One region of the Burkholderia sp. AW33-5 genome, then DNA from elsewhere that is predicted to be linked to it. Evidence: riboswitches for the same ligand, from Rfam matches in the RefSeq annotation. Region 1 holds a riboswitch; the other holds the start of a gene.
What was found. A riboswitch is a leader RNA that binds a small molecule or an ion and turns the genes downstream of it on or off. The one in region 1 is predicted to bind cobalamin.
Positions count from the first base shown of each region.

Region 2: another riboswitch for cobalamin. It lies ahead of ACV22V_RS07150 (TonB-dependent receptor domain-containing protein); the one in region 1 lies ahead of cobG (precorrin-3B synthase).

Region 1 covers NZ_JBSAXA010000002.1:603,451-610,209, forward strand. The annotation lists gene cobM (precorrin-4 C(11)-methyltransferase) at 32-760, opposite strand; gene ACV22V_RS06285 (cobalt-precorrin-6A reductase) at 803-1,534, opposite strand; gene ACV22V_RS06290 (cobalt-precorrin-5B (C(1))-methyltransferase) at 1,531-2,619, opposite strand; gene cbiE (precorrin-6y C5,15-methyltransferase (decarboxylating) subunit CbiE) at 2,619-3,854, opposite strand; cobalamin riboswitch at 4,058-4,248, shown strand; gene cobG (precorrin-3B synthase) at 4,356-5,711, shown strand; gene ACV22V_RS06305 (precorrin-8X methylmutase) at 5,704-6,330, shown strand; gene ACV22V_RS06310 (precorrin-2 C(20)-methyltransferase) at 6,327-6,759, shown strand, end outside.
Region 2 covers NZ_JBSAXA010000003.1:93,282-100,040, forward strand. The annotation lists gene ACV22V_RS07125 (SDR family NAD(P)-dependent oxidoreductase) at 1-652, opposite strand, end outside; gene ACV22V_RS07130 (NADP-dependent oxidoreductase) at 695-1,687, opposite strand; gene ACV22V_RS07135 (Dabb family protein) at 1,742-2,374, opposite strand; gene ACV22V_RS07140 (hypothetical protein) at 2,364-2,708, opposite strand; gene ACV22V_RS07145 (helix-turn-helix domain-containing protein) at 2,878-3,921, shown strand; cobalamin riboswitch at 4,031-4,223, shown strand; gene ACV22V_RS07150 (TonB-dependent receptor domain-containing protein) at 4,540-6,468, shown strand; gene ACV22V_RS07155 (LysE family translocator) at 6,503-6,759, opposite strand, start outside.

The DNA of each region.
Region 1 (6,759 bases):
CCGCGATGCCTCGCGTTCCCTGCACGCTCAATCAACTGCCGCTCGCATACAGCGTCGAATCCGCGAACCCTTCCGCATCGAGCACGCGCCCGATCAGGATCAGCGCGGTGCGCTCGATCCGCGTGTCCTGCACCTTGCCGACGATGTCGGCCAGCGTGCCGGTCACGCGTTCCTCGTCGGGCCAGCTCGCCCGGTAGATCACCGCGACCGGGCAGGCGGGCCCGTAATGCGGCAGCACTTCGTCGACGATCCGCGCGAGATGCCGCACGCCGAGATGGATCGCGAGCGTCGCGCGATGCGCGGCGAGCGCGCCGAGCGCTTCGCCTTCCGGCATCGTCGTCTTGCCCGCGAAGCGCGTGAGGATCACCGTCTGCGCGACACCGGGCAGCGTCAGCTCGACGCCGAGCGTCGCCGCGCACGCGGCCGTGGCCGTCACGCCGGGCACGATTTCGTACGGAATCCCGAGGGCTTTCAGCCGGCGGATCTGTTCGCCGATCGCGCCGTACAGCGACGGATCGCCCGAATGCACGCGCGCGACGTCCTGGCCTTTCGCATGCGCGGCGGCGAGCAGCGCGACGATCGCATCGAGGTCGAGCTCGGCCGTATTGACGACCTGCTCCGCGCGATGGCCATCGAGCACGGCCGGCGGCACGAGCGAGCCTGCGTACAGAATCACCGGGCACGTGCGCACGAGACGCTGGCCCTTCACCGTGATCAGCTCCGGGTCGCCGGGGCCCGCGCCGATGAAATACACCGTCATCGAAAAATCTCCGTCAATTCATGGGGCAGCCGGCGCGCGGCGTCACACGCGCGCGCTCGGGTCGAGGGCATCGAGCAGCGCGGCGGCCGAGTCGAACGTGCGATCGGCGTCGGGCAGCACCGGCCGGCGCAGCATCACGACCGGCAGCCTGCGTTCGCGTGCGACGTCGAGCTTGGCCTCGGTCGCGGCGCCGCCGCTGTTCTTGCTGACGACGACGTCGATGCCCGCGAGCGCGAACAGCGCGCGCTCGCCGTCGAGCGTGAACGGCCCGCGCGCGGCGAGGACCTGCGCGCGCGCGTTGCCGGGATGCGCATCGAGGCAGCGCACCAGCCAGAACTGGTGCGGCGGAATCTCGTCGAGATGCGCGAGCGGTTCGCGGCCGAGCGTGAACAGCGGCCGCCGGAACGGCGCGAGCGCGGCCTCGATGCCGGCCCAGTCGTCGACCATCCGCCAGTCGTCGCCGGGTTGCGGCGCCCACGGCGCGCGGCGCAGCGCCCACAGCGGCACGCCCGCGTCGCGCGCGGCGGCCGCCGCGTTCGCGCTGATTCGCGCGGCATACGGATGCGTCGCGTCGATCACGAGGCCGATGCCGGCGCCATGCAGGTACGCGGCGAGCCCCGCCGCGCCGCCGAAGCCGCCGACGCGCACTTCGCAGCGCAAGTCCTCGGGCACCTTGCCGAGGCCCGCGAGGCTGTAGACGTGTTGCGGGCCGAGTGCGCGCGCGATCTTCAGCGCGTCGCCGGTGCCGCCGAGCAGCAGGATGCGCGCGCTCATCGTGCGCTCCCGACGAAGCGGCCCTGCCGGTCGATCGCGAACATTTCGACCGCGACCGATGGCGGCACGATGTCGCGCGCGACCCGCAGCGCATGCGCGCAGACGATGTCGCCGAGCGGCACGCCGTCGGCCTGCGCGAGCTTGAGCGCTTCCTGGCTCGTGTTCGCCGCGCGCATCGCGGCCTGCAGCGCGGCGTTCGCGCCCGCCTCGGCCGCCCACTGCGCAAGCAGCGGCAGGTCGATGCTCGAATGGCGGCTGTGCAGATCCAGATGGCCCGCCGCGAGCTTGCTGAGCTTGCCGAAGCCGCCGCACATCGACAGGCGCGCGACCGGCGCGCGGCGCAGGTGCTTGAGCACCGCGCCGGCGAAATCGCCCATTTCGATCAGCGCCATGTCGGGCAGGCCGTAGTGCGCGCGCATCGCATCCTCGCTCGCGTTGCCGGTGCACGCGGCGATGTGCGCGATCCCGTTCGCGCGGGCGACGTCGATGCCCTGGTGGATCGACGCGATGTACGCCGAGCACGAGAACGGCCGCACGATGCCGGTCGTGCCGAGGATCGACAATCCGCCGACGATGCCGAGACGCGGGTTCATCGTCTTCAGCGCGAGCGCTTCGCCGCCCTCGACGCCGATCGTCACGTCGAAGCCGCCTGCGTAGCCGAATTCGGCCGCGAGCGCGTCGAGGTGCGTGGTCATCATCTGGCGCGGCACCGGATTGATCGCCGGTTCGCCGACCGGCAGCGTGAGTCCGGCGCGCGTGACGGTGCCGACACCCGGCCCCGCGTGAAAACGCACGCCGGGCGCGGCCGCGAGCGCGACGCGCGCGAAGACGAGCGCGCCGTGCGTGACGTCCGGATCGTCGCCGGCATCCTTGATCGTGCCGGCTTCCGCGCCGTCGGCCGTCGTCCGGCAGAACGCCAGCCGCATCATCACGTGCTGCCCCTTCGGCAGCACGATCTCGACGGCGTCGACCGCGTGCCCCGCCAGCAGCAGGCGCGCGGCGGCGAGCGACGTCGCGGTCGCGCAGCTGCCGGTCGTGTAGCCGAAGCGCAGCGGCGCCGGTTGTTCGGGGGTTTCGTCGCGCATCACGCGGGGTCCGTGAGGTCCGTTGCCGAGGCATCGGGTTTGCGCACGTCGTACAGCGTGACGGGCAACGGCTGCCGCCACGTGTCGAAGCGGCCGAGCGGCTCGGCGTGCGCGAGCGACACGCGCGTGAGCGTGCCGCCGTGCATCCCGCGCCACGCGGCGAGCGCGAGCTCGCCCTGCAGCGTGACCGCATTCGCGACGAGCCGGCCGCCGGGCTTCAGCGCCGACCAGCACGCGTCGAGCACGCCGGGCGCGGTCGCGCCGCCGCCGATGAAGATCGCGTCGGGCGCAGCGAGCCCCGCGAGCGCAGCGGGCGCGCGCCCCGCGACGAGTTGCAGCCCCGGCACGCCGAGCGCGTCGCGGTTGTGCTCGATGAAGCGCTGGCGCTCCGCATGCGACTCGATCGCGATCGCCTGGCACGACGGATGCGCGCGCATCCATTCGATGCCGATCGAGCCGCTGCCCGCGCCGACGTCCCACAGCAGTTCGCCGGGTGCGGGCGCGAGGCGTCCGAGCGTCAGCGCGCGCATGTCGCGCTTGGTGAGCTGGCCGTCGTGGCGGTACGCGTCGTCGGGCAGGCCGGGCGTGAGTGCGCGGCGCGGCGCATCGGGGCCGGCCTGGCAGTCGAGCGCGACGAGATTGAGCGCGGCGGTCTCGTCGATGTTCCAGTCTTGCGCGAGACCGTCGATGCGCCGCTCGAGCGGGCCGCCGAGGTGTTCGAACACGCTGATGCGTGTCGGGCCGAAGCCGCGCGCGGCGAGTTCGGCGGCGACCGTGGCCGGCGTGCGGCCGTCGGCGCTCAGCACGAACAGGCGCCGGCCCGGCAGCAGATGGCGCGCGAGCGTCGCGAGCGGCCGGCCGACGAGCGACACCGCGCCGACGTCCTGCAATGCCCAGCCGAGCCGCGCGGCCGCCAGCGACAGCGACGACGGTGCGGGCAGCACGCGCCATTCGTCGGGGGATAGTTCGCGCGCGAGTGTCGCGCCGACGCCGAACAGCATCGGGTCGCCGCTCGCCAGCACGCAGACGGGCGAACCGCGTCGCGCGAGCAGGCCCGACAGGTCGAATGGCGACGGCCACGCGGCGCGCTCGGCCCGCAGCCGCGCGGGCAGCATGTCGAGGTGCCGCTTCGCGCCGACGACCCGCGACGCCTCGAGCAGCGCGCGCCGTGCGCTGCGCCCGAGCCCCGCGTAGCCGTCGTCGCCGATGCCCACTACCGTCAGCCACGCCGTCATGCACCCTTCCCCATCGTCCGGTTCCATCGAGTCGCCGCACGGCGCCGGTATGGCGCCGGTGCGGCCGTCCGCATTGCGAAAGTCGGCATGGTACCGTGTTCCACCGCGCGTTTCATCTGCCGGCCCGCCGACGCCGGGCCGCATTTCGCTTCGGCCACGATGCCCGCTCGGCGGTCGCGAAGCGCGGGGGAAATCGGGTATGCTACGGCCGTTCGTTCGCCGGTGCCCTTCGGGGCCGAAGAGGGAACACAGGGCGCGCACCGCGCCGCTGTGGCTGCCCCCGCAACTGTAGACAGCGAGCCGATCTCCCCCTCGTGCCACTGGTTTCACCGGGAAGGCCGGGAGCCGGCGCCGACCTGTCAGCCAGGAGACCTGCCGGCATGAAAGTGCGTGCGTGCCAGTCGGCGTCGGGCGGGGTGTACCGATGCGTTGGCCGCGGCGCGACACTGTCCCGGTATCCCGTTGAGTTCCGCCCCCGATTCCATTCCTGCATCGCCCGTCGTGCGCCCGTCGGCTTGCCCGGGGCTCGTGCGCGTCGTCGCGGCCGCCGACGGCGGGCTGTGCCGGATCAAGCTGCCGGGCGGCCGGCTCGACGCGCGGCAGGCGCGTGCGATCGCCGCGGCCGCGCGCGCCTGCGGCTCCGGCGCGATCGACGCGACCAATCGCGCGAATCTCCAGTTGCGCGGCATCCGCGACGGCGCGGCCGATACGCTGGCCGACGCGTTGCTCGATGCCGGCCTGGGCCCGCGCGCCGGCGATGCCGCCGACGACCGCGCCGCGCTCGCCGCGAGCGACGACGTCCGCAACCTGATGCTCAGCCCGCTCGCGGGGCGCGATCCCGACGCACTGCTCGACAGCCGCGCGCTCGCGCTGCCGTTGCTCGACATGCTGACGCACGAGCCGCGTCGCGGCGAGGTGTCGCCGAAATTCTCGATCCAGCTCGACGGCGGCGAATCGGTCGCGGCGCTCGATCATCCGCACGACATCTGGCTCGCCGCGTGGCGTCGCGGCGACGGCGCGGTTCGCATCGCCGCGGGCCTGGCCGGCTGCCCGCCGGTCGCGCCCGGTGATTCGCCCGCCTGGTTCGACGTCGCGCCGGACCAGACCGTCGCGCTCGTTCGCGCACTGCTGCTCGCGTTCCTCGATCTCGCGCCGGCCGACATCACGCGGATGCGCGCGTTGCTCGCAACCGGCGGCGCATGCGCGTTGCGCGAGCGCGCGCAGCATTACGCGCCCTTCCCGCTCGAAGCCGATCCGGCACTGGCCGGCTGGCGGCGCAAGCATGCGGACGCCGCGCTGCGTTTCGGTGCACGGCCGTCGCGCGATGCGGATCGCTGCAGCGTCGGCGCGCAGTTCGTGCTCGGCCGGCTCGACGCAACGCAACTGGAACGGCTCGCGGCACTCGCCGACGCGGAAGGTGACGGCACGCTGTCGATGACGCCGTGGCAAGGCGTGTTCGTGCACGGCGTGCGGCACGAACGCACGCCGGCCGTGCTCGACGCGCTCGCGTCGCTCGGCCTCGTGTGCACGATGTCCGACCCGCTGGCCGCGCTGGTCGCGTGCACCGGCAGCGCGGGCTGCGCGAAGTCGCGCGCCGATACGAAACACGATGCGCTCGCGCTGGCCGCGCGCGTCGGCCATCCGGTCGACGTGCACCTGACCGGCTGCGAGCGCCACTGCGCGCTGCCGCACCCCGCGACGTCCACCCTCGTCGCGGTCGCGCACGGACGCTACGACCTTTACCGGCGCGACGCCGCCGCGGGCCTCGGCGCCCCGCTCGCGCGCCATCTGACGATTGACCAGGCCGCGGACCGACTGACGGGCGCGCGGCACAGCCAGGACACCACCGATGCTTGACTATATTCGCGACGGGCAGGAAATCTACCGCCAGTCGTTCGCGACGATCCGCGCCGAGGCCGACCTGTCGCAGGTTCCGCCCGATCTCGAGAAGCTCGCGGTGCGCGTGATCCACGCCTGCGGGATGGTCGATGTCGCCTACGACCTGCGCTTCTCGGCCGGCGCCGGCACGGCGGGCCGCACGGCGCTCGCGGCCGGCGCGCCGATCCTGTGCGACGCGCGGATGGTCGCCGAAGGCATCACGCGCGCGCGGCTGCCGGCCGGCAATCGCGTGATCTGCACGCTCGGCGAACCGGAAGTACCTGACCTCGCGCGGCATCTCGGCAACACGCGCTCGGCCGCGGCGCTCGAACTGTGGCGCCCGCATCTGGCCGGCAGCGTCGTCGTGATCGGCAATGCGCCGACCGCGCTGTTCCACCTGCTCGACATGATCGACGCCGGCGCGCCGCGCCCCGCGCTGATCCTCGGCTTTCCGGTCGGCTTCATCGGCGCGGCCGAATCCAAGGCGGCGCTCGACGCCGACAGCCGCGGCGTGCCGTACGTCGCGCTGCTCGGGCGGCGCGGCGGCAGCGCGATGGCCGCGGCCGCCGTCAACGCACTCGCGACGGAGGCAGAATGACGGCCCCGCGCGGACGCCTGTTCGGGGTCGGCGTCGGCCCCGGCGACCCCGAACTGATGACGATCAAGGCGCTGCGCGTGCTGCAGGCCGCGCCGGTGGTCGCGTATTTCGTCGCGAAGGGCAAGAAGGGCAATGCCTACGGGATCGTCGAGGCGCATCTGCTCGATGCGCAGACGCAATTGCCGCTCGTCTATCCGGTGACGACCGAGGCGCTGCCGCCGCCGCTCTGCTACGAGACCGTGATCGCCGATTTCTACGACACGGCCGCCGAGATCGTCGCGTCGCATCTCGACGCCGGGCGCGACGTCGCGGTGATCTGCGAAGGCGATCCGTTCTTCTACGGGTCGTACATGTACCTGCACGATCGCCTCGCGCCGCGCTACGACACCGAGGTGATCCCGGGCGTGTGCGCGATGCTCGGCGGCACGG
Region 2 (6,759 bases), on a different contig from region 1:
AGCGGGCCGCGCCCGGCGTGCGGATCGCGGTGCTCGGCGCGACCAGGTTCACCGCGATGCCGTCGGCTTCGAGCTCGGCCGCGAGCCCTTGCGTGAAGCGCGACAGCGCGGCCTTGACCGCCGCATAGACGGTCGCGCCGCCCGCGCGCGAGAAATCGTCGAACGGCCGCGGCGGCGCGAGCGCCGTGACCGAGCCGACGTTCACGATCCAGCCGGCGCCGCGCGCGCGCATCAGCGGAATCGCGGCCTGGCTCAGCGCGAACGGGATGCGCAGATAGTGCTCGATCGTCGTGTCGAACATCGCCATCGGCATCGCGTCGACGCGCGCGTAGTCGGCCACGCCCGCGTTGTTCACGAGGATGTCGAGGCCGCCGGCCGCCTGCGCCGCGCGTCCGACGAGCGCGTCGCGCTCGGCCGGGTTCGACAGGTCGGCCGCCAGCGCGATCGCGCGGCCGCCCGCCTGCTCGATCAGCGCGACCGTTTCGGCGAGCGTGCCGGCGGTCGTCGCGGATTGCGTGAGGCTGCGCGCCGTCACGACGACGGTCGCGCCTTCCGACGCGAGGCGCTGCGCGATCGCGCGGCCGATGCCGCGGCTCGCGCCGGTCACGAGCGCGCATTTGCCCGCGAGCGTCGCGGTTCGGGGGTCGGTCATGATGTCTCCGGTAAAGGGGTGTCGTGCGCGGACCGTTCCGTGTCAGCCCGCGATATCCGCAACGTGCAGCACGAACTTGGTTTTCGCGTCGCCCGTTTGAACGAGATCGAGCGCGCGCGCCGCCTGTTCGAGCGGGAAACTGTCGAAGCGCGGCACGCGCAGCACGCCCCGGCCGAGCCGTTCCGCGATCGCCGCCAGCGTGGCGCCGCTCGGCATCCGGCTGTACGTCATCGCTGTGCGCAGGCCGCGCCGCGCGGCTTCGGCGCCCGTCGCGGCCAGCCGCTCCGCATCGCCGGCCGCGAGCGTCATGATGTTCACGAGCGTGCCGCCCGGTGCCAGCAGGTCGAGTGCATCGGGCAGCGTGTCGCCGCCGACCGCATCGAGCACGAGATCGACGCCGCCGGGCGCCCACGCCCGCACGGCCGCCGCGATATCCTGCGCGCGATAGTCGATGCTCGCCGCCGCGCCGAGCGCCTCGACGCGCGCGCGATTGCGGGACGAGCACGTCGCCGCGACGCGCGCGCCCGCCTGCGCGGCAAGCTGGATCGCGAACGTGCCGACCGCGCCCGCGCCGCCGTGCACGAGCACGGTCTGCCCGTCACGCAGCGCGCCATCGTCGAACAGGCCGGCCCACGCGGCCAGCGCGGGCGTCGGCGTGGCGGCCGCTTCCGCGAAGCCGACCGTGTCGGGCAGGCGCACGACCGAGTCGTGCCGCACCGCGACGTATTCCGCATACGCGCCCCAGCGCCCCGCGCCGACGTCGGTCTGCGCGAACACGCGCATCCCGGGCGCGAAACCTTCCACGCCCTCGCCGACCGCCTCGACCACACCGGCCGCGTCGAAGCCGATCACGAACGGAAACGTGATCTGCATGAACGCGCCGAGATAGCCTTCGCGGCATTTCCAGTCGGCGGGATTGACGCCCGCGTACGCGACGCGGATCAGCACGTCGCCGGGGCCCGGCCTCGGTGCGGGAACGTCGGCCATTCGCAGCGCGTCGGAATGGCCGACGCGGTCGATCAGCAAGGCTCGCATGGTGGTGTCTCCAGGGTTGTCGTTTGCATGGCGGCGGCTCGCGTGCGCCGTGCGTCACGCGGCCGTGTCGGCCAGCAGGCTCGACGCGAGCGGACAGAACGCGTGCGAGATCGCATCGACCGTCCAGTTGGGGCTTTCGGCGTCGAAGCGGCGGTCGACCCAGCCCCAGTGATACGGATGCAGCAGGTATTCGCCGAGCAGATCGCCGGCGTGCGCGAATTCCTGTTGCCAGACGTGGGTCCACGCACCCGGCGTCACGATCCGGCTCAGCCGCCAGTTGCGGATGCCGGGCATGAACGCGGGCATGCGCAGCAGTTCGCGCTCGAGGTCGCGCACCTGTGCTTCGTCGGCCTTCGGCCGCACGCGCAGCATCAGCGTGCGCCATACGCCGTCGCGCAGCGCCGGCTCGCGCAGGCCGCCGCCGATTGCCCGGCATGCGGCGCCGTCGATCCGCACGACGCCCGGTATGCGGGCCAGCGCGGTGAAGTCCGGCGCGTGGTCGGCCGCCCGTTCGTCGCGCAGCACGTCGAGCGTGTAGTCGCCCGCGTTCCAGCAGCCGTCCAGATTGCGCGCGAGCGCCACGCGGGTCGCGCCGGGCAACGCTTGCGCGGCGTCGCGCAATGCACGTTCGAACGCGCCGGCATCGTCGGTCGCCAAAGCGAATATCTGCGCCGTGTCATGCCGCATGCTCGACCTCCGCCAGCGCAGGCAGCGGCGCATCGGCCTCCGTCATCACATGGCGGCGGCGGACGTCGCACAGCGCGTCGACGGCCATCCAGAACGCGACCACGTCGCCGTCGGTCAGCGCGCGCATCCGGTAGTACGCCGCCGCATCCGCAACCTGCCAAGTCAGCCACAGCGTGCTCGGCTGCCCCGGCACCGCGACGGGCGGCGACACCCAGCGGCCGGCCGCCGTCAGTCCGCGCGCCGCGTGGCCCGGCAAATAACGGTCGCGCAGCAGCGCCAGCACGTCGGGAATGCGCTCGGGCGCGAGGGTGATTTCGTCTACGATCTGGATCATTCGCGGGTCGTCTCGGGAGGTTCGTGGCGCAATGCGATGCCGGTCGCCTACGCCGTTCCGGCGAGGCCGGAAGCGGCCGGCGTGGATAGCATTCTTGCGTGGCGACGGCCGGCGAACCCCTACCGGCCCGCTCAACGGCCCCTGTCGTAACGCTCAGATCGGGAGAGAGATGAAACAGCGCGCAATGCCGGCACGCGGCCGCATGCTGCCGGGCCTCGGCGCCCGCCTGCTGGACGAGCTGACGCGCAGCGGCGCACCGCCGGCGGAACGACCGACGACGCCGGCCGCCGACGTCGCGTCGACGACGCCCGGCGGCTTCGTCGCGCTGTACCGCGACGCGATCGAGCGGCTCGAGGCGCAGGTTGCGCGCGGCAACGGCCATCCGCCGATGCGCAAGCAGGAAGTCGACCTGATGTGCCGCTGCCTGCTCAGTTGCGCGACGCTCGCCGACGCGATCCGCTGCGCGGCCGAATTCTGCGAGATGCTGACGCCGCGCGCCGGCGCGCTGTCGCTCGCGGTGCGCGACGGGCGCGCGACGTTCCGGATGGATTCGCTGCGCCGCACGCGCAGCCCGGCCGCGTGCCTCGTCGACCTGACGGGCTTGTTCTGCTATCTGCAGCTGTTCGGCTGGCTGATCGGGCAGCCGCTGCGACCGGACGAAGTCTGGCTCGGCCATCCGCGCCGCGACGACGCGATGCCGCTGCTCGGGCTGTTCAACGCGCCGGTCGATGTCGGCCGCAAAACCTATGGTTTCGCATTCGACGCCGCGCGGCTCGATGCCCGCGTGATCCGCCAGCCGGGCGAGCTGGCCGCGTTCCTCGTCGATTTTCCGTTTCGTCTGATCGATGCGGCGCCGGCCGTCGTGTCATGGGCGCAGCAGGTGCGCGGCTTTCTCGACGCGGCGCTCGCGCGCGAGCAGGCGCTCCCCGCGCTTGCCGAACTGGCGACATGGCTCGGCGTCAGCGAGGCGACGTTGCGACGGCGGCTGGCGGCCGAAGGCAGCGGCTATCACGCGTTGCGCGAGCAGTGTCTCGCCGACGTCGCGCGGCGGTGCCTGCGCGAGTCCGATTGGCCGGTCGCGCGGATCGCCGCGCATCTCGGGTTCGCGGGCGAGGAAGCATTCCGGCGGGCGTTCGTGCGATGGACGGGCGTCGCGCCGAGCCGGTTCCGCCGCGATTGCCGCGCGGCCAGCGCGCCCTTTCCTCAGATGTAAAGGGGTCCTCATGTCTCGCAAGCGAGGATTTGGAAAAGAATCCGGCGAGCACTGACGTTTTTTCGCATCCCCGCGCGCTTCGCCGATTGACGCGCCGGAGCGCTCGCCATTACGCTTGCGCGCTGATGGTTCCCGGAGACGGGATCAAAAGGGAACGCAGGAGAGGCAGCGCCTCGAATCTGCGGCTGCCCCCGCAACTGTGAGCGGCGAATCCGCACTACTCCAAGCCACTGGGAAACCGGGAAGGCCGGTGCGAATAGCGACCCGCGAGCCAGGAGACCTGCCATCGACCCGAGGTCCAAGCAGCCGCGCCGGGCGGGGTGTCCCGGAGCGCCAGGCACCGCCTTTGGCGGTCGCCCCCGTTGCATGGACGGCCCGACCTCAGGACCCTTCAGATGTCCAGTCTTTCCGCCTCCGCTTCCTCGCCGGAAGCGTCGTGCCGTCGCGCCAGCCATGGGCGCGGCGTGTCCGCACGCGTGTGCCGTGCCGTGTCGTTCGATCCGCGCGACGACCGCCCAAGCCGTCCGGTCTCGCGATAGACCGATACGAATCCGGGCGGTACGCACCGCCACCCGCTTACGCTCGCCGTACCCGCAACACGATCACGCTCATTGCCTCATGAATCTTCGCCACTTTCTCGCCACGTCCGCCGCCACGGCGCTGTTCGCCCCGATCGCCCATGCCGCCGGCGACACGGCGCTCCCGCAGCCGCCCCAACCCGCCGCAGCCGCCGACCTGCCGACGATCAGCGTGACCGACACGCGGCACCTGCCCGAATCGTTCGACCAGCGCTATGCGACGACACAGGTGCTCACGCGCGCCGATCTCGATCGGCTGTCGCCGAGCGACCCGAGCATCACGCAGGCGCTCGCGACGCTGCCGGGCGTGACCGTCTCGCAAAACGGCGGCCCCGGCTCGTCGGCGTCCGTGAGCATCCGCGGCTCGTCCGCCAATCAGGTCGCGGTGTTCATCGACGGCATCCGGATCGGCTCGCCGACGACCGGCATCGCGCCGTGGGCCGACCTGCCGACCGACGCGTTCGAACGCGTCGAGGTGATCTCGGGGCCGGCCGCCGCATCATTCGGCGCGAACGCGATGGGCGGCGTCGTGCAACTGTTCACGCGCCGCGCGGCAGGCCAGCCGAACCAGACGACCGTGTCGTTCGGCGGCGGCTCGAACAAGACCTTCGACACGCAGGTGCGCACGTCGGGCACCGTGCCGTCGACGGGGCCGCTCGCCGCGCTCGGCGGCCTCACCTACACGCTCGGCCTGCACAGCTACAACACGGCCGGCATCGACGCGACGCGGCCGTTCGCCTACGGGCACGAGGACGGCCGCAATCCGTATCACGCGCAGGACCTCGATGCGCGACTCGGCTACGCGCGCGACAACTGGTCGATCTCGACGTTCGCGCTGTATCACCGCTCCGACCTGTCCTATGACAACGCCGGCTTTGCGAATCGCGAGCTCGATCATCAGCTGACGACCGGCATCGCGTTCCATCTCGACATCACGCCCGACACCCAGTTCGACCAGTCGTTCGGTTATGCGAACGACCGCCAGTTCCTGTATGCGAGCGACCCGACCATTCCGACCGACCAGATCAACTCGCAGCGCATCAGTTCGTCGACGTCGCTGACCCATCAGGAACACGGCTTCCGGCTGTTCGGCCTGCCGCTGTCGGGCGAGACGAAGGTCGCGTACGACTTCACGCGCGAACAGGCCTTCCTGCCCGTCGACGTGCCGGACGGCGTGCCCACGCGCAACGACTCCGCGTTCTCGTTGCATCAGTCGGCGACGCTCGGCAGCGTCACGATGTTCGTCGCGGGGCGGCACGAGATCATCGCCGGGAAGGCCGTGAACACCGGCAACGCCGCGCTGTCGTGGGCCATCACGCCGGTCTATACGGCGCGCGTGTCGTACGGCAACGCGTTCCGCCTGCCCTCGTTCAACGACCTGTACTACCCGGGCTACGGCAACCCGGACCTGAACCCGGAACGCAGCGATTCGGTCGAGGCCGCGCTCGATGCGAACACGGCGTACGGCACGTTCAGCGCCGCGATCTACGACACGCGCATCAACAACCTGATCGCCTACAACCCCGCGACGCGCTCGCCGATGAACATCGGTCGCTCGCATATCCGCGGCATCGACCTGTCGTACAAGGGCACGATCGGCCGCTATACGCCGGTGAGCGTCGCGGTCGGTTTCCTGAATCCGCAGGACGAAACCAACGACAGCTGGCTCAACCGCCGGCCGCGCCAGACGGTCAGCGTCAACGTCGACCACACGTGGGACGAATTCAACCTGCACGCATTGAGCACGGGCGCGTCGCTGAACTACGGCGGCACGACGTTCGACGACCCGGCCAACACGACGTATCTGCCGTCGTACCTGACCGTGAACCTGCGCGCGTCGTACAGGATCAATTCGCACCTGACGGTGTCGGCGACGCTGTCGAACCTGTTCGACCGTCAGTACATGACCGCGTACGGCTACAACACGCTCGGCCGCACTGCGTTCGGCAAGGTCAGCTACACGTTCTGACCGCGCACGCGGTGTGCCGGTGCCGCGGCGCGCGTCATGACCAGACGACGCCGCGCATGCCCGCAATCAACTGGATCGCGCCGAACACCGCGATCACGACGGCCGACACGCGCGACAGCCCGTGCATGAACGTGAGCGGCATCTTCGCTCGCAACGCGGCGGTCGCGCCGCTCAGGCACAGCCACCACGTCGCGGATCCGAGGAACACGCCCGCGACCATCGACGCCACGGTCAGCCCCATCGTGCCTTCATGCGTGCCCGCCAGCGGGCCGAGCGCCGCGAAGATCCCGA